Regions from separate parts of the Pseudoalteromonas sp. C2R02 genome, predicted to be linked through region 1. Evidence: predicted binding sites of a transcription regulator. Region 1 holds the regulator's gene; each other region holds the start of a gene.
What was found. The regulator FNR, encoded in region 1, switches genes on or off when oxygen is low (the NO sensors DNR and NnrR bind a similar motif). The targets are predictions, from matches to a motif close to TTGATCTAGATCAA.

Region 1 (4,704 bases):
GTTTCTAGATATTCAGGTAAGATATGTTCAGGAAAACCAGGTTGTTTTTGATCTAAGTTAACTGCGACTAATTCAAATTTGATAGGAGCGACACGTTTTAATTGCATTAAGATATCTAACATCGCATAGCTATCTTTACCACCAGATAAACATACCATGATGCGATCACCATCTTCTATCATATTAAAATCTTTAATAGCCTGTCCCGTGCTACGTCTCAGGCGTTTTTCTAATTTATTTAAAGTGTGTTTAGCCTTGGTTTGAGCAGAATGAGAAGCAGGTGATGACATTAAGGACCCTATAATGATAATAGAAAGCTGAGCTATAAAATTAGCGCCGTATTATAAAGCAAAATTAAAAGTTAGCGAGTAAAAATATTTTTTAGTGAAATTGGTGAGCAGGTGTTTTGCTGCTTTGCAAAAAATATGGGTGGCTATCTTAGATTGATAGCCACATAAGGTTATTTAGCCAATGGGCTAATATAACCATCAGGTTTTAAGGCTAGAACATCACAATTTAAGGTATCTATAACATGTTCAGCTGTATTACCAATTAAAGCTGCACTGAGACCCGTTCTGCCGATTGTTCCCATAACAATTAACTCTGCATCCAATTCATTAGCAATAATGGGTATGACATCTTCTGGTAAGCCTTCTTTAATATGACATTGGCTTTGGGGAATATCATGCTGTTGCGCAAGTTCGTGGCATGCCTGAGTATGATGCACTTTAACAGATTCATTAAATTGAGTGGGATCAAATTCAGGAATTTCAATAGCAATATTAACTGGTGTGCCAGGGAAGGAGTTTACAATATGTAAATTGCCATCGATGAGGTTTGAAATGAATTTTGCATCATTCATTATTCTTTGATTAAGAGCAAGATGTTGTTCATCATCAGCAGAAGCATTCACAGCTGCGATGATATTGCCTTTTGCAGGCCATAAGTGCTCTTTTATTAATAATACAGGGCAAGGACATTTTCTAATTAAATGCCAGTCAGTTGGCGTAAATATCACTGATTTTAAAGTTGCATGTTCGTGGGTACCTTTTAAAACAATATCGTAGTTTTCATTAAGTACGGTTTGTATAATTGATTCGAAAGGGCGATTATGCCATATAACCTTGCAGTCAATATCTAAAGTTTCTTTGTATTGCTCTATTAACGAATTAATCCATGAAATTCTGTCATTTATAACAGCATTACGCATAGCCTCTCTTTCATCAAGAGATAGCATAGTCGTCATTTCATAGGAAAAATCGTATATGGTTAAAAATGCAGTGATTTTAGCACCAGATTTTTGTGCTAATTCAAATGAACGTTTTAAAGCGGTTTGTTCTGATTTACTTGGATCAATTACTGCAAGTATTTTTTTTATTGTATTCATCATTTAACCTCTCAAATTTGCTTACTTTTAGTGTAAGTTAAGTTAGCAGATTTGACAGGTTTAAATGAAAAAAAATTGTCTAAGATCAATATACAAAGACGAAATTATTCGCTTTTAGATTTGGTACCTGCAATTGTATTCAATTGCTCAAGATCAATAATGGTAATGAATTTACCTTCAACTTTTATTACATCTGACTTTTGGAAGCGGCTCAATAGTCGACTAATGGTTTCTACTGTTAAACCAAGGTAGTTTCCAATTTCTCCACGTGTCATAGTTAATCTAAATTCTTTTTTAGAAAATCCACGTTCACCAAATCGTTGAGATAAATTACAAATAAAAGCAGCTAATCTTTCTTCGGCTGTTTTTTTGTTTAAAAGTAATAACATCTCTTGATCGTAGTTGATTTCACTACTCATCATGCGCATTATTTGTTGGCGTAATTTTGGTAATTTTCCAGATAACTCATCTAAAGTAGTGAAAGGGATTTCACATACCATAGCAGTTTCCATAGCCTGTGAATAACTTTGATGTTCCATTTTAAATATACCATCAAAACCAATAATATCACCTGCTAGATGAAAGTCAGTGATTTGCTCATCACCTTGTTCAGAGATGGTATAAGATTTAAACGAACCTGAGCGGACCGCAAAAATAGAATTTAATTTTTTGCCGGCTTCAAATAGTAAATCGCCTTTATGAAATGGTTTTTTACGTTCGATGATATCATCAAGTTTACCCATTTCGCTTTCATTAAGTGTTACAGGTAAGCATAACTGACTGATGCTACAACTATTACAGCTAATTTGGCAATTTGAACTTGTCGGTATTTTATTTTTAAGATCCATTGAAATTCCGTCTATTTTAAACTACTACTATAGATTAATGCAGTGCGTTTTGGGTTGCAATAGCTAAAAGGTATAAACCGTAAAATACTAAGATATTACCTAGAACAATACGGATTATGCTGTTATTGAGCCAGTTATTGATAGTTTGTGCTGCAAAACTTAACCCTATCATGGCAGGTAAGGTGCCTAAAGCAAAACTAGCCATAAATAATGCGCCTGAACTCGCACTTTGTGTTGTGATAGCCCAAGTTAATGCAGAATAAACTAATCCACAAGGTAACCAGCCCCAAAGCGCACCATATGCCAATGCTTTTTTCTTTGTATTGAGTGGTAATAAGTATTTATTCAATTTAACAATATGCTGCCATATTGCGAATTTCCCAAATTTTTCTAACCAATTTAAGCTTGCTGTCAAACGCATGATATATAGGCCTACAAGCACCATAAAAATACCACTTATAAAAGATAAAAATAAAGAAAAATCGTTTGATTGTTTAGCAAAAACAGAACTAATGCCACCTACTAAAGCGCCGCAAATACTATAGCTTAATAATCTGCCTAAATTATAAAGTAGGGCATATTGTTGTGCTTTTGTTTTGTCTTCAATCGCAAATTGTAAAGATGATGCAATACCACCACACATAGCAATACAGTGCCCACTACCAGCTAGACCCATAAAAAAAGCGGTAAAAAATAAAGACTCTGTCATAGCGGCTGATTATTCTTTGGATCTTTCGTTTTGTTAGGTTTTGTCTTAATTTCACTATCGTCAAATAATATACTGTGGGCTTGTTTGTCTAAATCAGAAAACTGTTCACTTTTAACGGCCCAGAAAAAAACAGCGATTGCGATTATTACAAATATAATTGCTATCGGAATTAATACATAAATGATGCTCATTATTTCAATACCTTTGTTATGGTTTTAATAGTCTTAATGAATTTGTTATCACGATTATAGAACTGGCTGACATGCCAATAACAGCCATCCAAGGTTGAACCATGCCCATTGCTGCTAAAGGCAAAATAGAGCCATTATATGCAAGAGAAAGGGCTAAGTTTTGTTTCACAATACACCGTGTTTTATGACTGATTTTAATTAAATGTTCAATGGAGCTTAGATCACTATTTAATAGCACAACATCGGCTGTGTTTTTAGAAATATCGGCACCAGATTCCATAGCAATCGATAAATGCGCAGTATTAAATACTGGACTGTCATTAACGCCATCACCTACCATAGCAACAACATGATTTTGTTTAATTATATTAGCAACGTAGTCTTGTTTTTGAGCGGGGCTACAGCCCGTTTGTACATCATCTAAAGATAATTTTTTTGCAAGGTCAGGCCCTGCCTGTGAAGGGTCGCCTGTTAATAAGTGGGTATTTAAGTTTTTATCTTTAAGAAAAGATATTAACTGTTGTGCACGATCACGTATTTTGTCTTCAAGTTCAAATGCAGCGATAGGTTTTTCGTTAATATAAAGCACAACTTGAACTGGGAGCTCTAGAGCGTTAAACCAGCCATTTTTACCTATGGCGATATCTTGACCTTGATATAACCCTTTAATACCAAAACCGGTCTCAATAGTAACATCTGTCAAAGGTTCTAAAGACGAAGTATCAAAATTAAAAGCCTTAGCAATAGGATGTTGTGAATGAAATTCTAAACCTGAAGCTAAAGCTAAAATTGTATTTTCATCGTAACGATTATCTAAATAATGCGACTTTTTGATTGTAAAACAGCCCTCAGTTAACGTGCCTGTTTTATCAAATGCAAAAGAATCTATTTTTGTGAGGGTTTCGAGTACATGTGCTTTCTTTATTAATAAGCCTTTTTTGGTTAAATTTGCCACACTGCACGTCAATGCAGTAGGAATAGCAAGACTTAATGCGCAGGGACAAGTTGCCACTAACACTGATATTGTGATCCAAAATGCGTGCTGTGGGTCTATGCCATACCAATATGTAGCAGTAAAGCCTGCAACAACTAATAAAACGGCGACAAACCACTGAGCAACTTTGTCGGTAATTTCAGCAAGTTTAGGGCGACTGGTAAGGGCCTTATTTTGTAGGCTAACGATTTGATTTATTAGGGTATGCGTGCCAAGTTGGTTGACACTGATTTTAACTAAACCATCATGGTTAGTTGTACCAGCATAAACCTGAGTATTGATTTCTTTAGTAACAGCCTGATGCTCGCCTGTCATCATCGATTCATCAACTGTGGTCTCACCCTCTATCACCACACCATCAGCCGGTATAATTTCACCCGGTTTAATTAAAATGATATCTTTAAGTTTTAGTTTTTTTGCTGCGATTATTTGTTCTTGAAAATTATCTACAATACGCGCTGTTAGTGGTAATAGCTTTTGTAAATTTGATGTGAACTCACTGGCTTTTAAACGCGCTCTAAACTCTAAATACTTGCCTAATAATAAAAGGAAAGTGAACATACAAATTGATTCAA
Region 2 (4,704 bases), on a different contig from region 1:
ATAAAGCCCTTTTCTACAATCCGTGTAGTGTATTGCAACCTAAGCTGCTACTACAAAGAAACTATCTAGTGCGAGCACAAATTTCTTCGTCAGCGAAGAAGTAAGCGATTTCACGAGCAGCAGATTCTAAAGCGTCAGAACCGTGAGCAGCATTTTCGTCGATGCTATCAGCAAGATCTGCACGGATAGTACCAGCTAGTGCTTCAGCTGGGTTAGTAGCACCCATGATTTCACGGTTTTTAAGAACAGCGTTTTCGCCTTCTAAAACTTGAACCATAACTGGACCTGAAGTCATAAATGAAACTAAAGCGCCAAAGAAAGGACGTTCTGAATGCTCAGCGTAGAAACCTTCAGCTTTCTCTTGAGAAAGGTGAACCATTTTAGAAGCTACGATTTTAAGGCCAGCAGTTTCGAAACGGTTATAGATTTGACCGATTAGGTTTTTTGCTACTGCGTCAGGTTTGATGATTGAAAAAGTACGCTCTAAAGCCATCTTATTTGCTCCAATAAATTAAAAGAATATGGTTTATACAAATGGAAGACCATCCGTATATTAGTGGGCGCGAATTATACGCGATAAAATGCAAAGATCCTATCTTAATTGTCGAAATTATATTCAAATAGCACTATCTCATAGAAATATTTAAAAAATATGACGACTAAAGGTTTTAATCTAATTCTGTTTTGCTCAAAAACATGATCCAGATCAAAAGCAGCTTGTTGCTGTTTTTATAAAATGCCGCGTTTTTATCATTATCAATTAAATAATCCATGCAACTGGTTTGTACCCAGTTCTATGTATGAGGTTTTACAATGTCATCTATTCTTACTCCTGAAAACTCTCCAAGCTTATTTACCCCTGAACTTTTATCTCCAGCTGGCAGCTTAAAAAACATGCGTTATGCATATGCTTATGGTTCAGATGCAGTATATGCAGGACAGCCACGTTATAGCTTACGCGTAAGAAATAATGAATTTAATCTAGAAAATTTAGAGATCGGCATTAATGAAGCTCATGATTTAGGTAAAAAACTATATGTTGTTTCAAATATCGCACCTCATAATGCAAAAATAAATACATATATGCGTGATATTGAACCTGTTGTAGCAATGAAACCAGATGCACTTATTATGTCTGACCCTGGCCTTATCATGTTAGTGCGTGAAAAGTACCCTGATATGCCAATTCACTTATCAGTTCAAGCTAATGCAGTTAATTACGCCAGTGTATTATTTTGGGCAAAACAAGGTGTTGAAAGAATTATTTTATCTCGTGAGTTATCACTTGAAGAAATCGCTGAAATTCGTCAACAATGCCCAAATACAGAACTTGAAGTATTTGTTCACGGTGCTTTATGCATGGCTTACTCTGGTCGCTGTTTATTATCAGGCTATATTAATAAACGAGATCCTAACCAAGGAACTTGTACTAACGCTTGTCGTTGGGAATATGATGTTAAGCCCGCCAAAGAAAATGAAACAGGCGATATAGTACATAAAATTGATCCAAATGCTGTGATCCCAACGTTAGGTGCGGGTGAACCAACGAAAGAAATCTTCATGTTAGAAGAGCAAGGCCGCCCTGGTGAGTATATGCCTGCATTTGAAGATGAGCATGGCACTTATATCATGAACTCAAAAGATTTACGTGCAGTACAATATGTTGACCAATTAACTAAAATGGGTGTGCATAGCTTAAAAATTGAAGGTCGTACTAAATCCTTTTATTATGTTGCACGTACAGCCCAAGTTTACCGTAAAGCGATAGATGATGCTGTTGCTGGGCGCCCTTTTGATCCTAGTTTATTAGGTAATTTAGAAAATTTAGCGCATAGAGGTTATACGGAAGGCTTCTTGAAGCGCCATGCACATCAAGATTATCAAAACTACGATTATGGCCACTCTGTTTCAGAGCAACAACAATTTGTAGGTGAAGTAATAGGTCGCCATGATAATGGTTTAGTAGAAATTGACGTTAAAAATAAATTCTGTACCGGTCATTCATTAGAGCTTATGACACCACAAGGCAATGTCAGCTTTAAGTTAGATCATATGGAAAATAAAAAAGGTGAATCTATTGATGATGCAAAAGGCTCTGGTCATATCGTAAAAATTCCATTACCTGAAGATATCGATTTAGATAAAGCTATTTTATTAAGAAATTTAGATGAAGGCCAAGATACACGTAACCCATTTAAGCAGGCTAAAGCTGTTTAGGAGTACTTAAGGTGGCTTTATTAATAAATAACAAGTGCATCAACTGTGATATGTGTGATCCTGAATGTCCAAATCAGGCTATCACACTCGGAAAAGAGATCTTTGAAATAGATCCCGACAAATGTACTGAGTGTGTAGGCCATTACGATACGCCAACATGCGTAAGTGTTTGTCCAATTGATTGCATAAAAAAAGACCCTAATAATGTAGAGTCTTTAGATCAGTTAGCCGAAAAGTTTATTCGACTGACTCAAGGTTAAAAAGCCTAATTTATACGCGGAGTTATACCATTAACTCCGCGCGAGTAAACTCCCGCCTACAATTTGTTAATCTAATAGCGCTTTTAATTTATCTTCTTTTTTCAATAAATCTTGGTACAAAGCAAATTGATTTTTAGCCCGATCTAAATTATGCCCAGCACGTTTTATGCTGAAGTAATTATCACCATCGAGATAATCAGTTAAAAAACGTACACCTATCATTAAACACATCACTTTAGCACCAACCCAAAAGCTTTGTTTTTCAGCTTGAGTGATTAAGTTTTGTAATGGTGTGACATAGCCTTCAACAATCGCTGCAAAAATATCTTCACGAATAATGACATTATCTAAGTTTGTTGAATCTTCTTCTTCAGGCGAACAAAATGTACGTACCATATCGCCAAAGTCGAATAACCAATAACCGGACATGCAAGTATCTAAATCAATAACCGCTTTTGCATTGTGCGCTTTAGAGCAAAAAAGCATATTATTGATTTTTGTATCATTGTGACATGCTCTCAGTGGTAATTGAGACTTTAAAGTTTCAAGCTCATCAATTAATGCATTTTGACTCAAGCAAAAATCGACTTCTTCTTTTGCGCTCTTCAAACGATCACATTTATCTAAATTAGCGACTTCTTTTAAAGTGTCTACTCGCTTGGCTAAATGGTGAAAATCAGGAATAACTGAGAAAAGTTGTGTTGCATCAAAATCTTCTAATGCTGCTGCAAACTGCCCAAAAGCATTAGCAGCGATTTTGGCTTGCTGAACATTGGCAACAACATCTTCACTATAGCTGCCACCAATAAACTCTAAACCACGCCAGCTATCACCTTTTATATCAATCAAATAGTCTTGATTTACAGTTGCAACATGTTTGATGATTTCAAGATCGTAATTATTATCTTGTTTTTTATTTGTTAAGTGTTTTTCAATTAATCTCGCATTATTAACTAATTCATTTGGCTGTGGAAAAACATAAGTATTTAATTTTTGCACTACTACAGGCGCATTCGCGCTTTGAAGTAACAAAGTGGTATTAATATGACCATTGCCTATTGGCTTTATGGTAACTTGGCAATCTAAATTATTATTTAGTCCAAAATGCTCTGATAATATATTTGCTTGTTCTGTGTACATTATTTATTACTCTGGCAGCTGTCTATACTGCCTCCCTTGAAAATCTGATTAAGCTTTTTGGTGATATCACTTAGCTCAGAACGATAGGTCATTCCTAACCAAGACTCGTTAGCACGTAATACCGTTACTTTTTTTTGCTCAGTATCTATGGCTTTTTGTATTTGATTCGGTAAATAATACTCTTTTTGGACAGCGCTGTCATATTTTGATAGAAACTCAACAAAACCACGTTCTAAGTAGTCAAATAAAGTCTCATCAAATCCCCAAATTGTCATCGATGCTAAGCTTTCAGTTGATATGGCTTCTCTTACCTGAGTGTGATTTAATCCTGAAAGTTTATTTTCTTGATACGTGATCTCTAAAAATTCGTTTACTTGTTGTAAATGCTTATTTTCATCCACCTGACAAATACCACGATTAACACCACCATGCTCAGATAAAGTATCTAAAATAGGATAACCAACTAAGCTCCATTGCGAGTTATTATTTGGTCTATCGGCTAACAATTCATTTGCTAATAATTGATATGCCGATTTGCCATAATAATCATCCGCAGTGATCACAATAGCCTTACCGGATACATAAGGTTTAGCGGATAATAACGCATGACCCGTTCCCCAAGGTTTTATGCGCTCTACAGCTAAATGTTTAAAGTCTAGAGGAATATTATTACGATCTTGAATGGCTAATTTTACATTTAAGCCTGTTGGTAAGCGGGGTAACACATCCTGCTCTATTTCTGTTTTAATGTTTTCATTTATCACAAGTACAAGATGCGTAATACCTGCTTTTACTGCATCACAGATGCTCAGTTCCATAATTGTACGATCGAGCCCTACAATTTCAGCTAATTGCTTAGACCCACCAAATCGTGTGCCAAGCCCTGCTGCTAATATCACTAAGGTAAGTTTTTCTTGTTTTGTTGACATTCAAACATTCATCAAAAATATAAAATATAAGCTTTAATTTTACCTAGCTTTATTTTTGATTACTATGAATTCAATCAATCTATATTGTTTATTCTCTTACTTCGTCAATCCAAGCCTGCTGGATCGCTTCAAGCACCCTTTCACCACAATGTTCCGGG
Region 3 (4,704 bases), on a different contig from region 1:
TGCGCTAACCCCTTACAGTTTGAATTAACTAATTGGTTATTTTTATAAATTTTCCAACAAATTTGTGATTTAACTTGAGCAGCATTAGCACGTACTTTCAAAATAAAATCACAATTAGATACAAAGCTAGTTTTAGCAATAATATCGAACCAAGGGGCAACATCTAATTGAAAATTAGCTAAGTTGACGGCATCTAAATCTTCTAGGTCATATCCACATACTGCTAAAACACTGCGTCTTACATCATCACTAATTGTAATTTGATCGCCGTTATAACTGGTATATTGATTGCCAATACCTTGTAAATATAATAATTGTGTTATTGATTGCATAAGGCTATATTCGCCTTAAGCTTGATAGGTATTTACAACACTATTATCACTACCAAAGCTATTTTGAATATAAGCATCAGCATGATTGTCATTTTCCCATTTATCTTCATTAATTAAGTAACGAAAATGAAAGTCTTTGTCTTTAGGTAGCCTCACTCTCGTACGATAGACTTTATCTTTCTTATTGAACTTCATATCAATAGGTTGCCAGTCATTAAATTCAGCAACGAGTTGTACTTTCTTCACATCTGATACATTAAATTCAAACGTTACTTCTGCTTCTTGTTTGGTTTTAAAAAATCTTTTAATTAACATATTGGCTCCTAACAGTTCTAAACCGAAAAAATTCCTTGCCGAACATGACTAAAACGCGTGTTTTAACAATGTTCTAAATGATGTTACTTAAGCTCATTAAAGTTAAACATATGAATATTTAGGTTTTATGACAGTATTTATTTGAGCTTACTGCACCAAAATAAAACAAAATGTTATGGCTTTTATAAAGAAAACTTAGTGTAGTAGATAGAGCAATAAATAAACCATTTTTGATTAATATTTAATATAATTTAAATTTATATGTTTTTAAATGATAATAGATCTTATTTTGGTGAGATATTTTCAACTAGAACCCTTTTTGGGTCCAGATGTGTAGCCAGATGAATTTACTTCATATAATGATGATTTGAAAAGCACATATGAAATTAATTTCATGCACTTTTTTAGTGATTTCTTGCACTAGGAAAGTGCAAGAATAGGCTTGAATTTATTATTTAAATAGTTCTAATAGTTGCCACAAAGAATCAACTTCGTGAGTAGGTGTAATATTTTTAGGCCTATTTAGTTTATCTACGTTTAACCAACAGGTATCTATACCAGCATTTATACCACCTAAAATATCAGAATGGGGATTATCCCCTACCATTAAAATATCACTTTTATTAGGCTCTCCCATGGTTTTAAAGGCATATTCAAAAATACCAATATCTGGTTTTGCAACACCAACTTGCTCAGAAATGATGAGTGTTGAAAATACATCTTTAAAGCCTGTCTTTTCTAGTCTCACAGTTTGTAATTGTGTAAAGCCATTAGTAATGATCCCCATTTTAACTTTTGTGGATAAATAATGAATGAGCTCTTTAGCACCATCAAGTGGTTTACAGATTTGTGCCATTGCATGTAAAAATTCGCTATTAAGCGTTTGAGTCGATACAGACAGTTTGTTCGACCAATCATTAAATCGGTTATGTTGTAATTGTTGTGCTGTAATATCGCCATTTTGATATTCAACCCAAAGTGGCTGATTGACTCTTTGATAGATTTCAAAATCATCAATTGAAAAGTCAACATCAAACTTTTCAAACATTAATTTTAAGCCTTGATATGCATCAAAGTGAAATAACGTTTCATCAGCATCAAATAATATCCATTTATAATTCATTATTCACTCCTGTTCCATGATATAAGTCTGCATTTATAAAGGGAGATAATGCTAAAATCAGTGCTTGAGTATAAATGCTTTCACGGGTGGCGTTATTTTGTGTTAATAATCCAATCGCCCCCCCTTTTTGTTTAATATTGGTTGTATTAAATAATTCATCCATCACATGTCCTAATTCTTTACCCGCAACTAGATCATCATAAACACTTAATGGCAATGGCAAACTTGCACTTCTGCCGACAGATTGCTGTTGATTATTGATAATTGAAAAGTACGCGCATGTGATTGGACCGTCTTCGGTTAAATCAACACCGCCCTCTAGAGCAACATAAAAATCGGCATTATTAGATCCATTTTTACAAAATAGTGCTCGGTTTATCGCTCCAAGGCGTGTTTCGCTTGCTGTCATAGGTTGTTCAGAAACACTGGATGGCGCATGCATGCCTTTACAAATAATTTGGTTGTTAGCAAAAATATTAGAAAATGCATTTTTTACTGCATTGATTTTAACAGGGTTAAGTGACCCTACGAGGATTCTGATAACTTCTTTTGACATATTATTAAACATTGTTCAGGGTATTTCTGCATAGTAACACAGCTTAACTTTGTCCTTTAAATTTCAAATGTAAGAAATTTTTAAATTTAATATCTACCCCTTTTAAACTACTGAAATTTTATTATTTATAAATTAGTTGATCTAACACAATTTTTGAGTAATTAACTGACTAGCGATTTCATAATAATCCATATATTGTGCTTGTTTATGAAAATAAACACAATATATGGTATTTTTAATGTTTAATTGCTTTGAACCACAAGTTGTATTTCAAGAAGTACCTAATGAAGTATCTTTGGCATTTTTAGTTACTGGTTGTCCTTTTGCGTGTGATGGGTGTCATAGCCAAGACAGCTGGACTGCAACCTCGGGTGTTGAATTAGATGCTAAAACTTTTTCAAATTACTTATCTCAATACAAAAACCTCATTACCTGTGTTGTTTTCTTCGGAGGTGAGTGGCAAGCCCATAAACTTATCGCGCATTTAAAATTTGCTCAAAATCAAGGGCTTAAAACTTGCTTATACACAGGAGCTGAAAAAGTCAGTAATAGCATCATAGCGCATTTAGATTTTTTAAAAACTGGTAGATGGCAAAAACAACTCGGCGGCTTAAATAACAAAAATACCAATCAAAGATTTATCAACGTTAAAACAAAAACCTTACTCAACTATAAATTTTTAGGGAATTAAAATGGCACACCTCAATACAAATCAAATAACAAAAAAACTCTCTTTTATTGATCAATATATACAAGCGAGTAATGCTGCCGATGGCTCAAAACTAGATGCAAATGCCAATGTTACTCATAAGAATATTGCGACGCTTGAAGCTGAAATAACAAAAGATTTTTTATTAGATATCAACCGCGCTTTAGTTCAACAAAAAATAGCAGCCCTATTTGATAAAGAGTTAGCTGTAGAATATGAGAGGCAAATTGCAGAGCATGAAATATATGTTCATGATGAAACTAGTTTAAAGCCTTATTGTACGTCGATTACTATGTATCCATTTCTATTAGATGGTTTAACAAAACTAGGTGGTGAGTCAAAGGCACCTCAACATTTAGAATCTTTTTGCGGATCATTTGTAAATTTGGTTTTTGCGATCAGTTCTCAATTTGCAGGTGCCATTGCGACTGTCGAATTTTTAACTTACTTTGATTATTTTGCAAAAAAAGAATATGGCAAGGCTTATTTAACAACACATTCAAAACAAATCTCTAATCATTTACAACATGTTGTTTATGCGATTAATCAACCTGCGGCTGCTCGGGGTTATCAGAGTGTATTTTGGAACATCTCTTTATATGACGAACATTATTTTTCAGCAATTTTTGAAAATTTTCGATTTCCAGATGGATCAGAGCCACAGTGGGGTTCATTAAATACATTACAGCATTATTTTATGGACTGGTTTGCAATTGAAAGAGAAAAAGCTGTACTGACATTTCCTGTAATAACGGTAGCTATGCTAACTAAAGATGGTAAAGTGAAAGATAAACAATTTAAAAGCTTTTGTGCTGAACAATTAAGTAAAGGCAATACATTTTTTATTTACCAATCTGATAATGCAGATTCTCTTGCATCTTGTTGCCGACTTAGAAATGAAATGTCAGATAATACTTTTTCATACACTTTAGGTGCTGGAGGCGTAGCTACAGGCTCCATAAATGTTATCACTATAAATATGAATAGACTTCAGCAAGATAATCGAGATTTAACTACAGAGATAGATAAAATACATAAGTATCAGGTTGCATACCGAGAGATTATGAATGATTACTTAAATCAAGGCATGTTAACAGTTTATGATGCTGGCTTTATAAATCTTGATAAGCAATTTTTAACAATAGGCATTAATGGCATGAGTGAAGCCGCTGAGTCTATTGGCATTATAGTTGGTAATAACCCTGATTATAAAAATTATGTATCTCACCAATTAAAAAAGATCTACACCGCGAATAAAAAGGCACATAAAATTTATGGCTATCGTTTTAATACGGAATTTGTACCAGCTGAGAACTTAGGCATTAAAAATGCTAAATGGGATAAACGAGATGGCTACAAGGTACCAAGAGATTGTTATAATTCATATTTTTATGTAGTTGAAGATGAGTCTATTAATCATTTAGATAAATTTATATTACATGGAAAAGAAATGATCCAATACTTAGATGGTGGTTCAGCTTTACATTTAAACTTAGAAGAGTCTTTAACTAAAACGAATTATGAAAACTTATTGGATATTGCCGCAACAACAGGATGCAATTACTTTTGTATAAATGTGAAGTGTACTATATGTAATGTATGCGAACATATTGATAAAAAAACGATTTCTCAATGCAGTGAATGTGGCTCAGAAGATATAGATTATGGT

Region 2: the regulator FNR is predicted to act here: its motif matches at 697-710, upstream of yegQ (tRNA 5-hydroxyuridine modification protein YegQ).
Region 3: the regulator FNR is predicted to act here: its motif matches at 2,463-2,476, upstream of nrdG (anaerobic ribonucleoside-triphosphate reductase activating protein).

Annotation. Positions count from the first base shown of each region.
Region 1 covers NZ_JAHKQC010000028.1:45,649-50,352, forward strand. The annotation lists gene ttcA (tRNA 2-thiocytidine(32) synthetase TtcA) at 1-290, opposite strand, end outside; gene uspE (universal stress protein UspE) at 461-1,387, opposite strand; gene fnr (fumarate/nitrate reduction transcriptional regulator Fnr) at 1,492-2,235, opposite strand; gene KO527_RS10330 (sulfite exporter TauE/SafE family protein) at 2,270-2,944, opposite strand; gene ccoS (cbb3-type cytochrome oxidase assembly protein CcoS) at 2,941-3,135, opposite strand; gene KO527_RS10340 (heavy metal translocating P-type ATPase) at 3,152-4,704, opposite strand, start outside.
Region 2 covers NZ_JAHKQC010000029.1:120,676-125,379, forward strand. The annotation lists gene ndk (nucleoside-diphosphate kinase) at 62-493, opposite strand; gene yegQ (tRNA 5-hydroxyuridine modification protein YegQ) at 814-2,217, shown strand; gene KO527_RS11225 (YfhL family 4Fe-4S dicluster ferredoxin) at 2,229-2,477, shown strand; gene KO527_RS11230 (aminoglycoside phosphotransferase family protein) at 2,544-3,617, opposite strand; gene KO527_RS11235 (sugar phosphate nucleotidyltransferase) at 3,617-4,546, opposite strand; gene iscX (Fe-S cluster assembly protein IscX) at 4,635-4,704, opposite strand, start outside.
Region 3 covers NZ_JAHKQC010000034.1:173,617-178,320, reverse strand. The annotation lists gene malQ (4-alpha-glucanotransferase) at 1-332, opposite strand, end outside; gene KO527_RS14070 (isoamylase early set domain-containing protein) at 348-647, opposite strand; gene yjjG (pyrimidine 5'-nucleotidase) at 1,099-1,770, opposite strand; gene yjjX (inosine/xanthosine triphosphatase) at 1,760-2,326, opposite strand; gene nrdG (anaerobic ribonucleoside-triphosphate reductase activating protein) at 2,565-3,017, shown strand; gene nrdD (anaerobic ribonucleoside-triphosphate reductase) at 3,019-4,704, shown strand, end outside.